2 regions of the Rhizobium sp. USDA 3886 genome follow, and region 2 is predicted to be linked to the other one. Evidence: riboswitches for the same ligand, from Rfam matches in the RefSeq annotation. Region 2 holds a riboswitch; the other holds the start of a gene.
What was found. Region 2 has a riboswitch for S-adenosylmethionine ahead of metA (homoserine O-acetyltransferase MetA). Riboswitches for the same ligand answer to the same signal wherever they lie in the genome.
Positions count from the first base shown of each region.

Region 1 (9,113 bases), 770 kb from region 2:
CTGATGGACGAACCGTGCTCGGCGCTCGATCCGATTGCGACTGCCAAGGTCGAAGAGCTGATCCATGAGCTGCGCGAGAACTTCACCATCGTCATCGTGACGCACTCGATGCAACAGGCGGCCCGCGTTTCGCAGCGGACCGCTATGTTCCACCTCGGCAATCTCGTCGAGGAGAACGACACCGACAAGATGTTCACCAACCCGGACGACCCCCGCACCCAGGATTACATCATGGGCCGCTTCGGCTGAGTTGCGGCGTTCAGGCTATTCAAGGACAATTCCCATGGCATCGACCCATATCTTTTCTGCCTATGACGACGATTTGAAGTTCCTAACCCGCCGCATCTCGGAAATGGGTGGGCTTGCCGAGCAGATGGTGTCCGACGCAGTCCGCGCCCTTGTCAACGGCGATACGGCTCTGGCCCAGAAGGTCATCTCCGACGACGTGATCCTCGATCATGCCGAACGCGAGATCGGCGACAAGGCGGTCGTCACCATTGCCCGCCGCCAGCCGATGGCCTCCGACCTTCGCGAGATCATGGGCTCGATCCGTATCGCAGCCGACCTTGAGCGCGTCGGCGATCTCGGCAAGAACACGGCCAAGCGCGTCATCGCGGTGCAAAGCACCGGCGTTCCGCGTAAGCTCGCCCGCGGCCTCGAGCATCTTTCCGAACTGGCGCTCGTCCAGCTCAAGGAAGTGCTCGACGTCTATACGACCCGTGCCGCCGACAGGGCGAAGTCGATCCGCGAGCGCGACGAGGAAATCGACGCGATGTACACTTCGCTGTTTCGCGAGCTTCTGACCTACATGATGGAAGATCCGCGCAACATCACCAGCTGCACGCATCTTCTCTTCTGCGCCAAGAACATCGAGCGCATCGGCGACCATGCCACCAACATTGCCGAAACGATCTATTACATGGCGACCGGCGCCCAGCCGGAAGGCGAACGTCCGAAGGACGATACTGCCAACACCGTCGGCGCGGTCACGGAATGACAATTCCGAACCGGCCCTCAGGAGACCGAACCGAATGATCCCGAGAGTTGCAGTCGTTGAAGACGAAGAGGCACTGAGTGTGCTTCTTCGCTATAACCTTGAGGCCGAAGGTTTCGAGGTCGATACCATCCTGCGTGGCGACGAGGCCGAAATCCGGCTTCAGGAGCGCACGCCGGACCTTTTGATCCTCGATTGGATGCTGCCGGGCGTATCGGGCATAGAGCTTTGCCGCCGCCTGCGCATGCGTCCGGAGACCGAGCGCCTGCCGATCATCATGCTGACGGCGCGCGGCGAGGAAAGCGAGCGCGTCCGCGGCCTTTCGACCGGCGCCGACGACTATGTCGTCAAGCCGTTTTCGACGCCGGAGCTCGTTGCCCGCGTCAGGGCGATGCTGCGCCGCGCCAAGCCTGAGGTGCTCTCGACGGTGCTGAAATGCGGCGACATCGAACTCGACCGCGAAACGCATCGTGTTCACCGCAAAAGCCGCGAAGTTCGCCTCGGCCCCACCGAATTCCGCCTCCTGGAATTCCTGATGTCGTCGCCCGGCCGCGTTTTCTCGCGTTCGCAGCTTCTGGACGGTGTCTGGGGCCACGACATTTATGTCGATGAGCGCACTGTGGACGTCCATGTCGGCCGGCTGCGCAAGGCGCTGAACTTCTCCAACATGCAGGATGTCATTCGCACCGTCCGCGGTGCCGGATATTCCATGGAATCCTGATTGCCGCTTCCATTGCCGGACATCAAAAAACGGGCCCGCGAGGCCCGTTTCCGTTTGTCTTTTATCCGGCTCAGTTTGCGCGAGCTGCTGTCCTGCGGCGCTCGTTGACCGGCTGATAGGCAAGGCGCGCATGATAGCTGCAGTAGGGTGAAGAGTCCGGGCTATCGCAACCGCAGAAGTGGAAATCATCCTTCAGCGGATCGCCGACCGGCCACTTGCAGGTGCGTTCCGTGAGTTCCGTCAGGCCGAGGCGGCGGGAGATCGGCACGACCACGTTTGCGGCCGGACGATAGTTTACCTCCTCCATGAGATCGATTTCGATCTCTTCCTTGAGCATCGTTGCGCCCTGCTGGCGCGTGACGGTGCGGGTCGCGATCCGCGATGCATAGTTCGGTGCGCGCGGAGCCGAGGTATTACGCTTCGGCGCGCGTGCGGCCGCCGCGGTGCCGCCGGCCTTGGCGCGGCCCGGAAGGCTAAGCCTGTGGACCTTGCCGATCACCGCGTTCCTGCTCACTCCGCCGAGCTGCGCAGCGATCTGGCTCGCGCTCAGTCCTTCGGACCAAAGCTTTTTGAGTTTTTCGACTCGCTCGTCTGTCCAGTTCATGCCCTGTCTCCGCCGTTTAGCGTTGTGAAGGCAGAATCCCCCACCCTTGCTCCGGATACATCCGAAGCAGGAAACGCCTGACCAATTGTGGTGACTAGTTCCGCCGCATGCAGTCTAGTAATTGAGTTTTAACCTAGTGTGAGGCTGACTCCGTGACAAGAGTCGCGGGAATCCGGATGAATCGAATTTCAAGTTTTCCCCAACTTGCTTCCCGAGCGAGTCATTTCTGCAACATTAGCTGTTGATAAATGACCTCGTTCGGGGAGGTGGTCCCATGGCGCACGAAGCCCGCAGTTTTGTTGACATCGCGGTGCGAAACGTCAATAGTGGCACTCGCCGCCGAAAGGCGGCATTTTTAATTTTTCGGACCCGGTTTTTAGCCGGAGTCTGGTTGCCCTAACGATGACAGGAGATCGCGCCATGGCTCAAGCCGCGCCGCTATATGACACCTATTCTCGCGCCCCTTTGCGGTTCGAGCGAGGTGAGGGCGTTTGGCTGATCACTGAAGGCGGCGAACGATATCTGGATTTTGGCGCAGGCGTTGCAGTGACTTCCGTCGGCCACGGCAATCCGCATGTTGTCGAAGCCCTGAAGGCGCAGGCCGACAAGGTTTGGCACCTGTCGAATATCTATGAAATTCCCGGCCAGGAAGCGCTTGCCAAGCGGCTGACTGACGTCACCTTCGCCGACAAGGTGTTCTTCACCAATTCCGGCGCCGAGGCGCTGGAATGCGCGATCAAGACTGCGCGCCGCTATCAGTATTCCAACGGTCATCCCGAGCGCTTCCACATCATCACCTTCGAAGGCGCCTTTCATGGCCGCACGCTGGCGACAATCGCCGCCGGCGGTCAGGAGAAGTATCTCGAGGGCTTCGGCCCGAAGGCGCCGGGCTTCGATCAGGTCCCCTTCGGCGATATCGAGGCGGTCCGCGCAGCGATCACCGATGCGACCGCCGGCATCCTCATAGAGCCGGTGCAGGGCGAGGGCGGTGTCCGTCCGGCGACGCATGAGTTCATGAAGGCACTCCGCCAGATCTGCGATGAGAAGGGTCTGCTGCTCATCCTCGATGAGGTCCAGACTGGCGTTGGCCGTACCGGCAAACTCTTTGCCCACGAATGGTCGGGCGTCACGCCGGATATCATGGCGGTAGCGAAGGGTATCGGCGGCGGCTTCCCGCTCGGCGCCTGCCTGGCGACCGCGGATGCCGCCTCCGGCATGAAGGCCGGCACGCATGGCTCCACCTATGGCGGCAATCCGCTTGCCATGGCGGTCGGCAGCGCGGTGCTCGACGTCATCCTCGCCGACGGCTTTCTGCAGCATGTCCGCGATGTGGCGCTCGTCTTCCGCCAGGGCCTTGCCTCGCTGAAGGATCGCTATCCGGATATCATCGAAGATGTGCGCGGCGAAGGCCTGATGCTCGGCATCAAGGCTGCCGTCCCGTCTTCCGAACTGCTGCAGGCCATTCGTGCTGCTCATCTTCTGGCCATTCCGGCGGGCGATAATGTCATCCGTCTCCTTCCACCTCTGGTCGTCACGGCGGAGGAAGCCCGCGAGGGCCTTGCCCGCGTCGAGCGCGCTGCCGAAAGCATTCGCGCGGCAAAGACCAGGAAGACGGCTTGAACGGATAACGCCCCTCAAGGCGCATACAGGTAAGAACGACATGGCTTCCCCCAAACACTTTCTCGATCTCTCGGCGGTAACCGCATCCGATCTCAGAGCCATCATGGATGATGCGATCGTCCGCAAGCAGGCCTTCAAGGCCGGCAAAGGCGATAAGCCGCTCGCGGGCAAGATGTTGGCGATGATCTTCGAGAAACCCTCTACGCGTACACGCGTTTCCTTCGATGTCGGCATGCGTCAGCTCGGTGGCGAAACGCTTTTCCTCTCCGGCACGGAGATGCAGCTTGGCCGCGCCGAGACGATCGGCGATACGGCCAAGGTGCTCTCGCGCTATGTCGATGCGATCATGGTCCGCACCACGGAGCACCACCGCATGCTGGAGCTCGCCGAACATGCGACGGTGCCGGTCATCAACGCGCTGACGGACGACACGCATCCCTGCCAGATCATGGCAGATATCATGACCTTCGAGGAGCATCGCGGTCCGATCAGGGGCAAGACGATTGCCTGGACCGGCGATGGCAACAACGTGCTGCACTCGCTGGTCGAAGGTGCGGCCCGTTTTGGCTATCGCATGAATATGGCTGTGCCTCTTGGTTCCGAGCCCAAGGATCACTATCTCAACTGGGCTCGCAATGAGGGCGCCGAAATCATGCTTGGCCATGACGCCGACCGTGCGGTCGAAGGCGCCGATTGTGTGGTAACCGATACCTGGGTCTCCATGAATCAGGAACATCGGGCCCGCGGTCACAACGTCTTCCAGCCCTATCAGGTCAATTCGGCTTTGATGGCGAAGGCCGGCAAGGATGCATTGTTCATGCATTGCCTGCCCGCCCATCGCGGCGAGGAAGTGACGGACGATGTGATCGATGGCCCGCAATCCGTGGTCTTCGATGAGGCGGAGAACCGTCTTCATGCGCAAAAGTCGATTCTTGCATGGTGCCTGGGCGCGATCTGAACCATACTGGGCGTCACGTCTGGCCTGATGGCCTCGTGGCGGCACGGGCGAAAAGACCTCTGGTCCGCCGCCTGGACTACTAGGAGTAAGACCATGGCAGAAATTGCAAGGGCTCTCGGCGAGTTCGATTTCGCTGGCGATGATCACGTAGTCCCATTTCAGGTAGAAGGCCTCGATGTGCGTGGCCGCGCCGTCCAACTCGGGCCTATGCTGGATGCGATCCTCGCGCGCCATCATTATCCTGCACCCGTCGCCCGGCTGCTTGCCGAAGTCATCGTGCTGACGGTACTTCTCGGGACGTCCCTCAAGTTCGAAGGCAAATTTACGGTGCAGACAAAAGGCGACGGCCCTGTCGATCTTCTCGTTGCCGATTTCTCGACGCCGCAGAACGTACGCGCCTATGCACGCTTCGATCAGGCCTTGCTCGACAAGGCGGTCGCTGCCGGCGAAACCGAGCCGGAACAGCTTCTCGGCAAGGGCGTGCTGGCTTTCACTATCGACCAGGGCAAGTTCAGCCAGCCCTATCAGGGCATCGTGGCGCTTGACGGCACCTCACTCGAAGATATCGCCGGCACCTATTTCCGACAGTCGGAGCAAATCCCGACGCGCGTCCGCCTGGCGGCCGCCGAACTGCTCGATCGCGACCAGGCGGGCCAGCCGCGCCACCGCTGGCGGGCGGGCGGGCTCATTGCCCAATTCTTGCCGGAAGCGCCGGAGCGTATGCGTCAGCGCGACCTCCACGGCGGCGACGGCGATAACGCCGCGCTGGCACACAAGGAAGACGACGCCTGGACCGAAGCGCGCGCGCTGGTCGACACCATCGATGCGGACGAACTGACGGATCCGCAGGTCGGCATCGAACGCCTGCTCTTCCGCCTCTTCCACGAGCGCGGAGTGCGTGTTTTCGGCACCCGGGAAGTCATCGATCGCTGCAGTTGCTCGCGCGACAAGATCAAGAACGTGCTGAAGGGCTTTTCTGAGGAAGAGATCGATGCCAGTCAGGAGAACGGCGAGATCGCCGTCACTTGCGAATTCTGCTCCACGACCTATCGTTTTGAAGTCGTGGAGGTCGCATCGGCTGCCGAATGATCAGTTCAGCACTCTGAGCAGCCCGGGGGAATCAAGCGAGAAGGCGGGTATTTCGACATCGAAAAGCTCTCCGTCATCCGTTTCCATCTGGTAATGGCCGAACATGAGGCCGGAGGGCGTATCGAGCGGACAGCCGGATGAGTATTCGTAGGTATCGCCGGGTTCCAGCCGGGGCTGCTCGCCCACGACGCCCGGGCCACTCACTTCGTCCACGATGCCGCTCTGATCGGTGATGTTCCAGTAGCGATTGATGAGCCGCACGGTCAGGTCCGATTTATTGCTGATAACGATCCGGTAGCCCCAGACATAGCGATCGTCGTCCGGATCGGATTGCTCCTCCAGATAAAAGGGCTCGACGACGACTTCGATATCTCGTGTGAGGGCGCGGTACATGCCTTACACCATAGCCAAGATATGTTACCCGTATCTTATGCAGCGCTCGATCCGTCAAGAAACGGCACATGCATCATCCTTCAAACAGCGTGATTACACGTCGTTTCGAACATTAATCCTAATTATCAAAGTTCATTTCCGCATTGAAGCAAGACTCTTGCGCCATTTATTAGGTGGAGCATCCGGCCGGGCCGGCAAGGTCCGGCCGTCGCTATTGCAAGTTCAGGACCTAACCTTTGAAAGAGCCTGAGCGAAATCTTCGATGAGGTCTTCTGCATCCTCGATGCCGAGCGAAAGGCGAACCGTGCCGGCGGAAATGCCAAGTTCCGCGCGCGCTTCGTCGGTCAGGTTCTTGTGCGTCGTGGTTGCCGGATGGGTGATCAGGCTCTTGGAATCGCCGAGATTGTTTGAGATTTTGATGATATCGAGCGCATTTTGCAACGCGAAGGCGGCTTCCTTCCCGCCCTTCAGCTCGAATGCGACGAGCGTGGAGCCGCCGGACATCTGCTTGGCGATGATGTCGGCCTGTGGATGGTCCTTGCGCCCCGGATAGATCACGTTTGCCACCTGCCTCTGCTCGGCGAGGAAGTCGGCGATCGTGGCCGCACTTGCCGTCTGCTGCTTGACGCGCAGCGGTAGCGTTTCGATGCCCTTCAGAAGCGTCCAGGCATTGAATGGCGACATGGCCGGGCCTGTATGGCGGAAGTAGTCGTGCAGGTTTTCGTCGATCCATTCCTTGTCGGAAAGCACGACGCCGCCGAGGCAGCGGCCCTGGCCGTCGATATGCTTGGTCGCGGAATAGACGACGATATGGGCGCCGAGTTCCAGAGGCTTCTGGAAGAGCGGCGTCGCAAAGACGTTGTCGACGACCACCTTCGCGCCGATCTGATTGGCGAGCTTGGCAACACCTGCGATATCGATCACTTCCAGCGTCGGGTTCGTCGGGCTTTCAAGGAAGAAGACCTTCGTCGCCGGACGGATCGCCTTTTCCCAGTTTTCGAGGTAGCGGCCGTCGATGAGCGTGCATTCGATACCGTATTTCGGCGCCAGCGTTTCGACAACCCACCGGCAGGAGCCGAAGAGCGCACGGGCGGCAACGATATGGTCGCCGGCCTTTAATTGGCAGAGGATCGCCGCGGTGACGGCAGCCATGCCAGAAGCGGTGGCGCGGGCGTCTTCGGCGCCTTCGAGCGCACACATCCGCTTTTCGAACATGTCGTTGGTCGGGCTTCCGTAGCGGGCGTAGATAAAGCCGTCCGTCTCGCCCTTGAAGCGGGCTTCAGCCGCTTCCGACGTATCGTAGACGAAACCCTGCGTCAGGAAGATCGCTTCCGAAGTCTCGCCATATTGCGAGCGCAGGGTTCCGCCGTGAACGAGTTGAGTTGCCGGGCGCCAAGTCTTGCTCATGCCATCACCACCTTCAAACAACAAAAAAACCGGCCGCAAAAGCAGACCGGTTTCATACCCGGTCTTTTTAGCCACTTTTTTAACGTGGCTGCAAGCCGACCGGCCAAATCACCACGGGATAAAGCTGCAATACTGCTGTTAGCTTCTTGCGTCAATTCCTTGAGTTTGGTTTTGTCGGAAGCGAATTATGGATGGAGCATGATGGCTCGCGAAACTGGAATCTTGGCCGATCGCGCAATAGCCGCGTTGTTTGAAACCGGCCGCCTCACGACGGAGCGGGAACTGGACCGCGATCAGATCCAGCCGGCCAGCCTGGACCTGCGCCTGGGCGCCAAGGCGTTCCGCGTTAGGGCCAGTTTCATGCCGGGTCCATCGCATCTCGTTGCCGACAAGCTCGACCGGCTGAGCCTGCATGTCATCGACCTCTCCGAAGGTGCCGTGCTCGAAACGGGCTGCGTCTATATCGTGCCTCTGATGGAGCGGCTCGATCTTCCGACTGAAATGTCTGCCTCGGCCAATCCTAAAAGCTCGACCGGCCGCCTCGACATCTTCACCCGCGTCATTACCGACTACGCGCAGGAATTCGACAAGATTCCTGCCGGTTATTCCGGCCCGCTCTATCTGGAAATCAGCCCGCGCACGTTCCCCGTCGTCGTGCGCCGCGGCTCGCGCCTCTCGCAGATACGTTTCCGCGTCGGGCATTCGATTCTCGGCGAGCCGGAGCTGCAGGCGCTGCATGATGCGGAAACGCTGGTCGCAAGCGCCAAGCCCAACGTTTCCGGCGGCGGCATTGCGCTCTCGATCGACCTGGCTGGCGACAAGGAGGGCTTGATCGGCTATCGCGGCAAGCATCACACGGCCGTCGTCGATGTCGACAAGAAGGCCGAGCACGATATCTTCGATTTTTGGGAGCCGCTTTACAGTCGCGGCAGCAACGAGCTGATCCTCGACCCGGATGAGTTCTATATCCTCGTTTCGCGCGAGGCCGTGCACGTTCCGCCGCACTATGCCGCCGAAATGACGCCCTTTGATCCGCTGGTCGGCGAGTTTCGCGTGCATTACGCCGGCTTCTTTGACCCGGGCTTCGGCCACGCGCCCGCCGGCGGCATGGGCAGCCGTGCCGTCCTCGAGGTCCGCAGCCACGAAGTGCCCTTCATCCTCGAGGACGGCCAGATCGTCGGCCGCCTGGTTTACGAGCACATGCTGGAAAAGCCCGAAAGCCTCTATGGCTCCGGCCTTGGATCGAACTATCAGGCTCAGGGCCTGAAGCTCTCCAAACATTTCCGCATCTGAGATGCCTTGACACCGCCATCCATCTGTTGGAAGG
Region 1 is NZ_JBWCDC010000001.1:2,511,873-2,520,985, reverse strand. Features, by position in the region: gene pstB (phosphate ABC transporter ATP-binding protein PstB) at 1-249, shown strand, start outside; gene phoU (phosphate signaling complex protein PhoU) at 284-997, shown strand; gene phoB (phosphate regulon transcriptional regulator PhoB) at 1,032-1,715, shown strand; gene ACZ9BX_RS12935 (GcrA family cell cycle regulator) at 1,786-2,319, opposite strand; gene ACZ9BX_RS12930 (acetylornithine transaminase) at 2,740-3,939, shown strand; gene argF (ornithine carbamoyltransferase) at 3,980-4,897, shown strand; gene ACZ9BX_RS12920 (Hsp33 family molecular chaperone) at 4,991-5,986, shown strand; gene apaG (Co2+/Mg2+ efflux protein ApaG) at 5,987-6,379, opposite strand; gene ACZ9BX_RS12910 (O-succinylhomoserine sulfhydrylase) at 6,602-7,786, opposite strand; SAM riboswitch at 7,833-7,911, opposite strand; gene ACZ9BX_RS12905 (2'-deoxycytidine 5'-triphosphate deaminase) at 7,985-9,079, shown strand.
Region 1: linked by a shared signal. The riboswitch ahead of ACZ9BX_RS12910 (O-succinylhomoserine sulfhydrylase) and the one ahead of metA (homoserine O-acetyltransferase MetA) in region 2 are both predicted to bind S-adenosylmethionine.

Region 2 (9,113 bases):
TGACCCGCATGCGCCTGATGACCGGCCGCCGGCTGATTGGGCGGCTGGCGATCCAGAGTGTGGCGCCGGGTCTCGAACTCTCCCATCTCGATGTTTTGGATGCGATCCGCAGGGCCCAGCCGGCCGGCGAAGTCACAGTTGGCGCGATCGCCGAGATGCTGCGCATCGACCCATCTCGCGCAAGCCGCGTGGTCGCGGATATGGTCGGACGCAACGTGCTTCGCCGCGAGGCATCGCAGGCGGACGCACGGCGCATCATCGTCGTGATGACTCCGCTTGGACAGCGGCTTCTTTCGGAAATCAAGGCGCAGAAGCTGTCGATCGTTTCTGAGATCGTGGCCGATTGGCCGAAAGAGGATGTGGATACCTTTGCCGCGCTCTTCGAGCGTTTCATCGGCGGCTACGAAAAGGTCTTCCTGTCGCGCGACAAGGATATGCCCGGCCGACCTGCCCCTTTCCCTTGACCCCCGCTTTGCGCTATGGGCATGCCCATGAGCCAATCCATCTTCACGATCCTGCTCGGCGGCGAACTCAGCCCGACCGAACGTCTGCGTTCTGCAATCTCGGGCAGCCGCTTCATCGCGGCCGACGGCGGCATGCGGCATGCGGCAGCACTCGGCGTGGTTCCGGAGCTTTGGGTCGGGGATTTTGATTCGACGCCGCCGGATCTGGAAGGCACGTTTCCGGATGTCCCGAAACAGCCCTACCCCGCCGCCAAGGCCGCAACGGACGGCGAAATCGCCGTGGCAGAGGCAATTGCCCGCGGTGCACGGCGCCTGGTCCTTGCCGGCGCGCTCAGTGGCGAGCGCTCGGACCATGCGCTGCAGCACCTGCTCTATGCCGTCAGCCTCGCCGAACAGGGTTTTGACATTCTGCTCACCTCCGGAACGGAGGAGGCCGTGCCGCTTCTCGCCGGTTCGATCGCGCTCGACTTGCCGAAGAACAGTTTGTTTTCGGTGTCCGGCTTCAGCGAGCTGCATGGTCTTTTCATCGAGAATGCACGCTACCCGCTCGCCGATTTTCATTTGCCCTTCGGCTCCTCGCGCACCATTTCCAACGTTGCGGAAGGCAAGGTTCGCTTCACGCTCGGCAGCGGCCGGGCGATCATCCTTGCCCGTCCCTATGATCTTTCCGGAGTCTGATTTTGGCCCCTCCCATTCTGAAACTCGATGATATCTTCCTGAACTTCGGCGGCACGCCTCTCTTGGCCGGCGCGAACCTGCAGGTCGAGTCCGGCGACAAGATCTGTCTGGTCGGCCGCAACGGTTCGGGCAAATCGACCCTTCTGAAGATCGCGGCCGGGATCGTTGAAGCGCAATCGGGCGAGGTTTTCCGCCATCCGTCCTCGACGGTGCGCTATCTGGAGCAGGCTCCGGATTTTGCGGGGTTCAAGACCGTGCAAGCTTACGCGGAAGCCGGTCTCGGACCGGGCGATGATCCTTATCGCGTGGCCTACCTTCTCTCGCATCTCGGCCTCACCGGCGAAGAGGACCCGAACAACCTCTCTGGCGGCGAAGCGCGACGGGCCGCGCTCGCCCGCGTGCTGGCGCCCGAACCGGATATTCTCCTACTTGATGAGCCGACGAACCATCTCGACCTTCCGACCATCGAATGGCTGGAAGGTGAACTTCAGAAAAGCCGGAGCGCGCTGGTCCTAATTTCCCACGACCGTCGTTTCCTCGAAAAGGTCTCGACCGCGACCGTCTGGCTCGACCGCGGCACGTCGCGGCGGCTCGACCGTGGCTTTGCGCATTTCGAAGCGTGGCGCGATCAAGTGCTTGAGGCGGAAGAGCTGGAACAACACAAACTTGGTAAGGCGATCGAGCGCGAGGAGCATTGGCTGCGTTACGGCGTGACGGCGCGGCGCAAGCGCAATATGCGCCGCCTCGGCGAACTGCAAACGATGCGCTCCCAGTATCGGGGCCACAAGGGGCCTCAGGGAACTGTGCAGGCTGCCGTGTCCGACGCGCAGGAATCCGGCAAGCTCGTGATCGAAGCAGAGAAGATTACCAAGACCTTCGGCCACCGTTTGATCGTGGCGCCGTTTTCGATCCGCGTCCATCGCGGCGATTGCATCGGCCTGGTCGGGCCAAACGGCGCGGGAAAGACGACGCTTCTGAAGATGCTGACGGGACAGCTCGCGCCGGATAGCGGCACGGTGAAGCTCGGCACCAACCTCGAAATTGCAACACTCGACCAGAAGCGCGACGATATCGATCCAGAGAATACGCTCGCGAACTACCTGACAGACGGGCGCGGCGAGAGCCTGCTGGTGAACGGCGAGCAGCGGCATGTGACCGGTTACATGAAGGAATTCCTCTTTCAGCCGGAACAGGCGCGCACGCCGATCAAGAACTTGTCGGGCGGCGAGCGCGCGCGGCTGATGCTGGCGCGCATCCTCTCTCGGCCGATCAACCTTTTGATCCTCGATGAACCAACCAACGATCTCGATCTCGAGACGCTGGACCTGCTGCAGGAAATCGTGGCGGGGTTCCCCGGCACCGTCATCCTCGTCAGCCACGACCGCGATTTTCTCGACCGCACGGTGACATCGACCATTGCACCCACCGTTCCCGATGCGCCCGATGGGCGCTGGATCGAGTATGCCGGCGGCTATTCCGACATGCTTGCCCAGCGCAAGGGCGCAATGGAGGAGCGAAGGAGGGCCGAAAAGGCCGGCGGAAAAGCCGAGAGCGGAGCCCACGACGCCTGCAGCAGACACCTCGAAGGGCAAGGTCAAGCTCTCCTACAAGCAGAAATTCGCCCTCGACAACCTGCCGAAGGAGATAGCCAAAGCAGAAGCTGAAATCGCAAAGCGCGAAGAAAAGATGGCAGACCCCAATCTCTTCAGCAAGGATTCCGCTACCTTCAATCGGCTTGCGGCGGAGATGGAAAAGCTACGCGACAGCTTGACGACAATGGAAGAGGAATGGCTGGAGCTCGAAATGCTGCGCGAAGCGCTGGAAGGCTGACACGAAAGTGCGTCCTCCCGTTTCATGTGGCAGATGTGAACCAACTATTCAAAGGGCAGGAGCCGGTGCATGTGCTGTGCCAGTCCCGGTCTTCGGAACAGTCGGTTGCTCGATTTTTTCCGCCAGCGGGTGCAAATGCAAGGTGCGCGGATTGAAAGCTTCGAGGTAAGCGTCGGATCTTCCGATATAGATCATGGTGGACCCGGACAGCATCGTTAGTACTGCCATCAGCGTTGATTGCCATTCCAGCTCAAGCCCTTCCAGCACTTCATCGAAAATGATCCAGCGCGGGCGAACGAGCAGCAGGCGGGCAAAGCCGATCGCCTTCTGCTCGTCGGAATCCAGCACCTTGTCCCAGCGGGCTCGTGTATCGAGACGTGTGACGAGGTGACCAAGGCCGGTTTTTTCAAGTGCTGTTTCGACATCTTCCTTATTGTAGGTGGTCGCCGGTTCCGGGAAGGACAGTGCTTCGCGTAGCGTGCCGCCCGGTACATAGGCTACCTGCGGAAAGAAGAGAATGTCGTTGGCAGGCGGCAGCCCTATCTTGCCGTGGCCGCAGGGCCAGAGGCCGGCGAGCGCCTGGAACAGCAGTTTGCGATTCACATTGTGATCGCCATTGATCATGACCTTCTCGCCGGCCCTGATCGTGACATCCGTCTCGCGAACGGCAAAGCCGCCGCACTGGTCGATCTCCTCGCCGAGCTTGGCTGCGATCGTGACATTCCTGAGGGTCAGCGTATCCGCGTTATCCTCGTAGGCGATCGCATTCTTCGGATTGAGCGGCTCGTCCATGCCCTGCAAGGCGTGGCGGAAATCAGTCACGCGCATCAGCGTGGCACGCCATTCGGCAATCGGACCAAAATTGGCGACATACCAGCGCAGTGCGGTGTTCACCTGGTTAAAGGCGCCGACGGACATCATCAGTTCACCGAATGTCAGGCTTCCCGAAAAATAGGCGGGAGCGGCAACGATGATCGGAATGACGATGACCAGCCAGCCGTAGCCGGCCGAAACCCAGGTGAGGTTGGTGGTCGCCATCGTCAGGCGCTTCAGGATGGCGAGTACCGAGGTGATGTCTCCATTGATCCGCTGACGTTCGTTTTCCTCGCCGCGGGCAACGGTAATCGCCGGCATATTCTCGTTGGCATGCATCAGTGAAAAGCGAAGCTCCGCCTCCTTGGAAAAGCGGTCGGCGTTCAGCCTCACCAGTTTCCGGCCGACGATCTGGCTGAGAATCGAGGCGGACGCCGCATAAAAGATCGCGGCCCAGACCATATATCCTGGGATGGCAAAGGCATAGGTGCGGAAATGGAAGACGAAGCCGCTCGAAAGCTCCCAGAGAACGCCGATGAAGCTGACAAGCAGGATCGTCGACTGGAGGAGGCCGAGCGTGAGGCCGGTCGTGCTTTCCGCAAGATTGCGGGCGTCTTCATGCAATCGCTGGTCCGGATTGACGCCGATCAGCCCGGTTGAAGCGAGGCGCAGCGCACGCTTGCGTTTCAGCCATTGATCCACGAGATCGCGGGTTAGCCCTTCGCGCATGTAAAGCGCGGTCATCTGATTGAGCCACGCCTGGCCGACGTTCAGGAGCAGCAGTGAACTGGCAATCAGCGCGAAAACCTGAAGCTGATGGAAGAATTCGGTGACGTCCCGGCGTTGCAGGGAATCGTAGAACGGCGCATTCCAGCGATTCAAGATAACCTGGCCATAAGCGGTCGCCAGAATCACAGCAACTAGAATCAGCGCGAGAAGTACGATCTTGCTGCGAACCTTCGAATTCCAGAATGCCGCAAACATCAGCTTCAGGCGATATCCGAGGCTCAGATCGTAACCTACCCTATCCTGTCCTTGAATGCTCGGTCTGACTTTGACGTCGTCTGCCATTATGCTCTTCCATGCGGATCATGATCTTTGATTAACATGGTGACGCGCCCTGTCTATCAACAGATTCTACCAGTCATTAACGCGTGAGTTACCTTGGTTCAACGCGCCACTTCGAGAATCGCGATTGATTCGCGTGGGCTCCAGCGCTATTTAGTGTGCTCCGTGGTGATTTGGCCGGCCGGCTTGCAGCCACGTTAAATAAATCGCTAAAGGGCCGCGTGCGGACCGGTAGCGATTCTTTCGCCGCCGGTTTTTGTTTGCCGGTACCTTTGTTTGATCGAGTGACCGCAATGCCTATCAAGATCCCCGATACCCTGCCCGCTTTCGAAACTCTCGTTCATGAGGGCGTGCGAGTGATGACCGAAACGGCGGCGATCCGTCAGGATATCCGCCCTTTGCAGATCGGGCTTCTCAATCTCATGCCGAACAAGATCAAGACGGAGTTGCAAATGGCTCGCCTCGTGGGCGCTTCGCCGCTGCAGGTGGAGCTCTCGCTGGTCCGCATTGGAAACCATAGGGCCAGGAACACGTCCGAAGATCATTTGCTTGCCTTCTACCAGACCTGGGAAGAGGTAAAGCATCGCAAGTTCGACGGCTTCATTATCACCGGCGCGCCGATCGAGGCTCTGCCTTACGAGGACGTGACCTATTGGAAAGAAATGGAGCAGATCTTCGATTGGACCGAGACGAACGTTCATTCGAGCATGAATGTTTGCTGGGGCGCAATGGCGGCGATCTACCATTTCCACAAGGTTCCGAAATACGAGCTCAAGGAAAAGGCCTTCGGCGTCTATCGTCACAAGAACCTCAAGCCCTCATCTGTCTACCTCAACGGCTTTTCCGATAATTTCGAGGTGCCGGTTTCACGCTGGACCGAGGTCCGGCGCGCCGATATCGAAAAATCCGCAAACCTCGAAATCCTCATGGAATCCGATGAGATGGGCGTGTGTCTCGCGCACGAGGAAAAAGGCAAGCGGCTCTACATGTTCAACCATGTGGAATACGACTCCACGTCGCTTTCGGACGAATATTTCCGCGACGTGAATGCCGGGGTGCCGATCAAGATGCCGCACAATTATTTCCCGCATAACGATCCGTCGCTCGCACCCCAGAACCGCTGGCGCAGCCACGCGCATCTGCTCTTCGGCAACTGGATCAACGAGATTTACCAGACGACGCCTTATAATCTCGACGAAATCGGCACAAAAATCTGAGCTGCAGCCGCCGCTGACCTTGCGGCTGCAGCGTTTCTTTTTGTGCTTGGTGGTTGCGGTCCTTGGCAAATGGGGGCAGGTTCGCGACCTGAAATCAACACAGATTGGGAATGGCGGACCATGTCAGAAAAGCTGGAACGGGAAATTTTCGGAACGGCGAAAGACGGCGAAACCGTCTATCGCGTCGAGATCAAGGGCGGCGGTCTCACCGCCAAGATCATGACGTGGGGTGCGGTCATACAGGATCTCCGGCTCGATGGGCATGATGCCCCTCTCCTGCTCGGCTTCGACGACTTTGCCAGCTATCCGGCCCATTCCTCCTATTTCGGCGCGACGCCCGGCCGCTGCGCCAACCGCATCGGCGATGGCAAGTTCATGCTCGATGGCAAGGCCTATCAGCTCGAACTCAACGAAAAGGGCGTTTCGCATCTGCATGGCGGAAGCGACAATATCGCCAAGCGCAACTGGACGATCGTCGAGCATGAGGTCGATCGCGTCGTGCTGAAGATCGTCGATCCGGACGGCCGTGCCGGCTATCCGGGCAATTGCACGGTCCAGGCGACTTACCGGGTCCATGGCAATGGCGAGTTCTCGGTTCTCTATGAAACGACCACCGACCAGCCGACGCTCGCCAATGTCTGCCAGCATGCCTATTTCAACCTCGACGGCCGCGAGGATGCGCTCGGCCACGACATCATGATCGCTGCCGATCATTATCTACCGACCAATGACAAGCAGATTCCGACCGGCGAGGTCCGTCCGGTCGAAGGCACGGTGTTCGATTTCCGCGAAATGGCGCCGATGAAGCGGCTCGAAGGTGGAGAGCAGGCGCTTTACGATCATAATTTCTGCCTTTCGACGGAACGCACGGCAAAGCGCTCCGTCGTTCTGGCACGCAGCGTCAATTCCGGTGTCTCGCTGGAGGTTCGGACTACCGAACCGGGCGTGCAGTTCTATGCCGGCTTCAAGCTCGACGTTGCGGTACCGGGCATCGGCGGCCGGAAATACGGGCCCTTTGCCGGTTTCTGCCTTGAAACGCAGGTCTGGCCGGATGCGATCAATCACGAAGGCTTTCCGAATGCGGTGCTGCACCCAGGCGACGTGCTGCGGCAGGAGACGGACTACATCTTCACGAAGAGCTGATCTCTGCGGGGATTATTGCTTCGCCCTTGACCCCTCGTGCCCCGTCACGAGGGTTTTATTTTGCCTATATAGATTCAACTTGAAAAGTGGTTCTAAATAGGTTCTATTGCCTATCCATGGATAGAACCAGTCTGGTAGCGGAGCTCAATGCCCGCGGTCTGCGCGATGACGTGATGGCGGGACCGCTGTACAAGCGGTTGGCACTGGCTTTGACGGGCCTCATTCAGGAAGGCCTTCTTAAGCCGGGGGCGCCTCTTCCCGGAGAGCGTGACCTCGCCGAGGCCCTGAAGCTTGGCCGCGTGACAGTGCGGACCGCCTATCGTGATCTGATGAGTTCCGGTGCATTGGAGTCGCGACACGGCAGCGGTACTTTCGTTTCCAGCAAGGTCGAGCGCATGGAGCAGCCGCTCTGGCGTCTTTCGTCTTTCTCGGCCGATATGCGGTCACGTGGCCGTTCGCCGGCGGCAAGGATACTGTCCCGTACGATCAATTCGCCGTCGCCGGAAGAATCCTTCCTCCTCGGTTTGGGGCAGGATGAGACCGTTCTGCGCTTGGATCGTCTGCGCCTTGCGGATGGCTTGCCGCTGGCGATCGAACGGGCAGTTGTGCCGGTCAAGTTCCTCGGCAACAATGCTGGCGGCGAGGGATCGCTTTATGATGCGCTGGCGGCAAGCGGCCACAGGCCGGTGCGTGCTCTGCAGCGGCTAACCGCCGTGACGCTCGACCCTTCCTCGGCCTCGATGCTGAATGTGAAGACCGGTGCGCCGGCGCTTTTGATCGAACGGATTTCCCGCCTGGAAGATCAGCGCGTCGTGGAATACACCCGCTCGCATTACCGCGGCGATGCCTATGATTTCGTAGCCGAACTGAGAATTGGAGATGACCTATGAGTGAGAACCAGTCGCTGATGCTGCAGGAGGCGGGTCAGTCGCCGGACGTGGTCGCCTCGCTGCTTCAAAAGGAAAAGCCGGTGTTCGCCGAGATCGCCAAGCTGTTTTCCTCGGCTCGTCCGAGCGTCGTGACGACGGCCGCGCGCGGCTCTTCGGACCATGCCGCAACCTTCTTCAAGTATCTCTTTGAAATCACCACCGGTGTTCCCGTGGCCTCTGTCGGCCCATCGATCGCGTCTGTCTATGGTACACCTCTGCAGCTGAAGGGTGGCGTTCACTTCACGGTTTCGCAATCGGGCGCCAGCCCGGATATCGTCGCCCTTCAGGAAGCCGCCAAACGCGGCGGCGCGAAGACGATCGCCGTCGTGAACGTCACTGACAGCCCGCTTGCGAAGCAGGCGGATATCGTTCTGGACCTCAATGCGGGTGCAGAAAAGAGCGTTGCCGCGACCAAGTCGTTCATTGCCTCGGTCGCAGCGCTTGCCGGCGTCACGGCTGCGATTGGCAGCAAGGCTGATCTGCAAGCCTCATTGGAGAAATTGCCGGAGGCTCTATCGGCGACTGTGGGTATCGATACAGGTGCCGCAGAAGACGTGCTCTTCGATGCGACCTCGCTTTATACAGCAGGCCGCGGTCCGGCATTCGCGATCGCGCTTGAGGCCGCGCTGAAAGCCAAGGAAACGTCCGGCCTTCACGCGGAAGCCTTCTCGCTGGCCGAACTGATGCATGGCCCGATGCGTCTCGTACAGCCGGGTTTCCCGATCGTCGCCTTCATGCCCGACGATGCGGCCTATGCCAACAACGTTCAAGCGCTGGAACGGTTGCAGAAGCTCGGCGCAACGACGGTGCCGTTTTCGGCGCAACCGCTTTCCGGGGTCAATCTGCGCGTGCCGACGACGGGCAACGGCCTGCTCGATCCGCTGGTGTCGCTTCTCGTCTACTATCGCCTGATCGAGTCGGTTACGCGCCGCAAGGGTTTCGATCCGGATAAGCCGGCGAACCTGCTCAAA
Region 2 is NZ_JBWCDC010000001.1:3,278,842-3,287,954, forward strand. Features, by position in the region: gene ACZ9BX_RS16615 (MarR family winged helix-turn-helix transcriptional regulator) at 1-464, shown strand, start outside; gene ACZ9BX_RS16620 (thiamine diphosphokinase) at 486-1,142, shown strand; partial or broken gene ACZ9BX_RS16625 (ABC-F family ATP-binding cassette domain-containing protein) at 1,145-2,972, shown strand; gene ACZ9BX_RS16630 (ABC transporter ATP-binding protein/permease) at 3,021-4,856, opposite strand; SAM riboswitch at 5,009-5,086, shown strand; gene metA (homoserine O-acetyltransferase MetA) at 5,147-6,070, shown strand; gene ACZ9BX_RS16640 (aldose epimerase family protein) at 6,191-7,213, shown strand; gene ACZ9BX_RS16645 (GntR family transcriptional regulator) at 7,330-8,103, shown strand; gene ACZ9BX_RS16650 (SIS domain-containing protein) at 8,100-9,113, shown strand, end outside.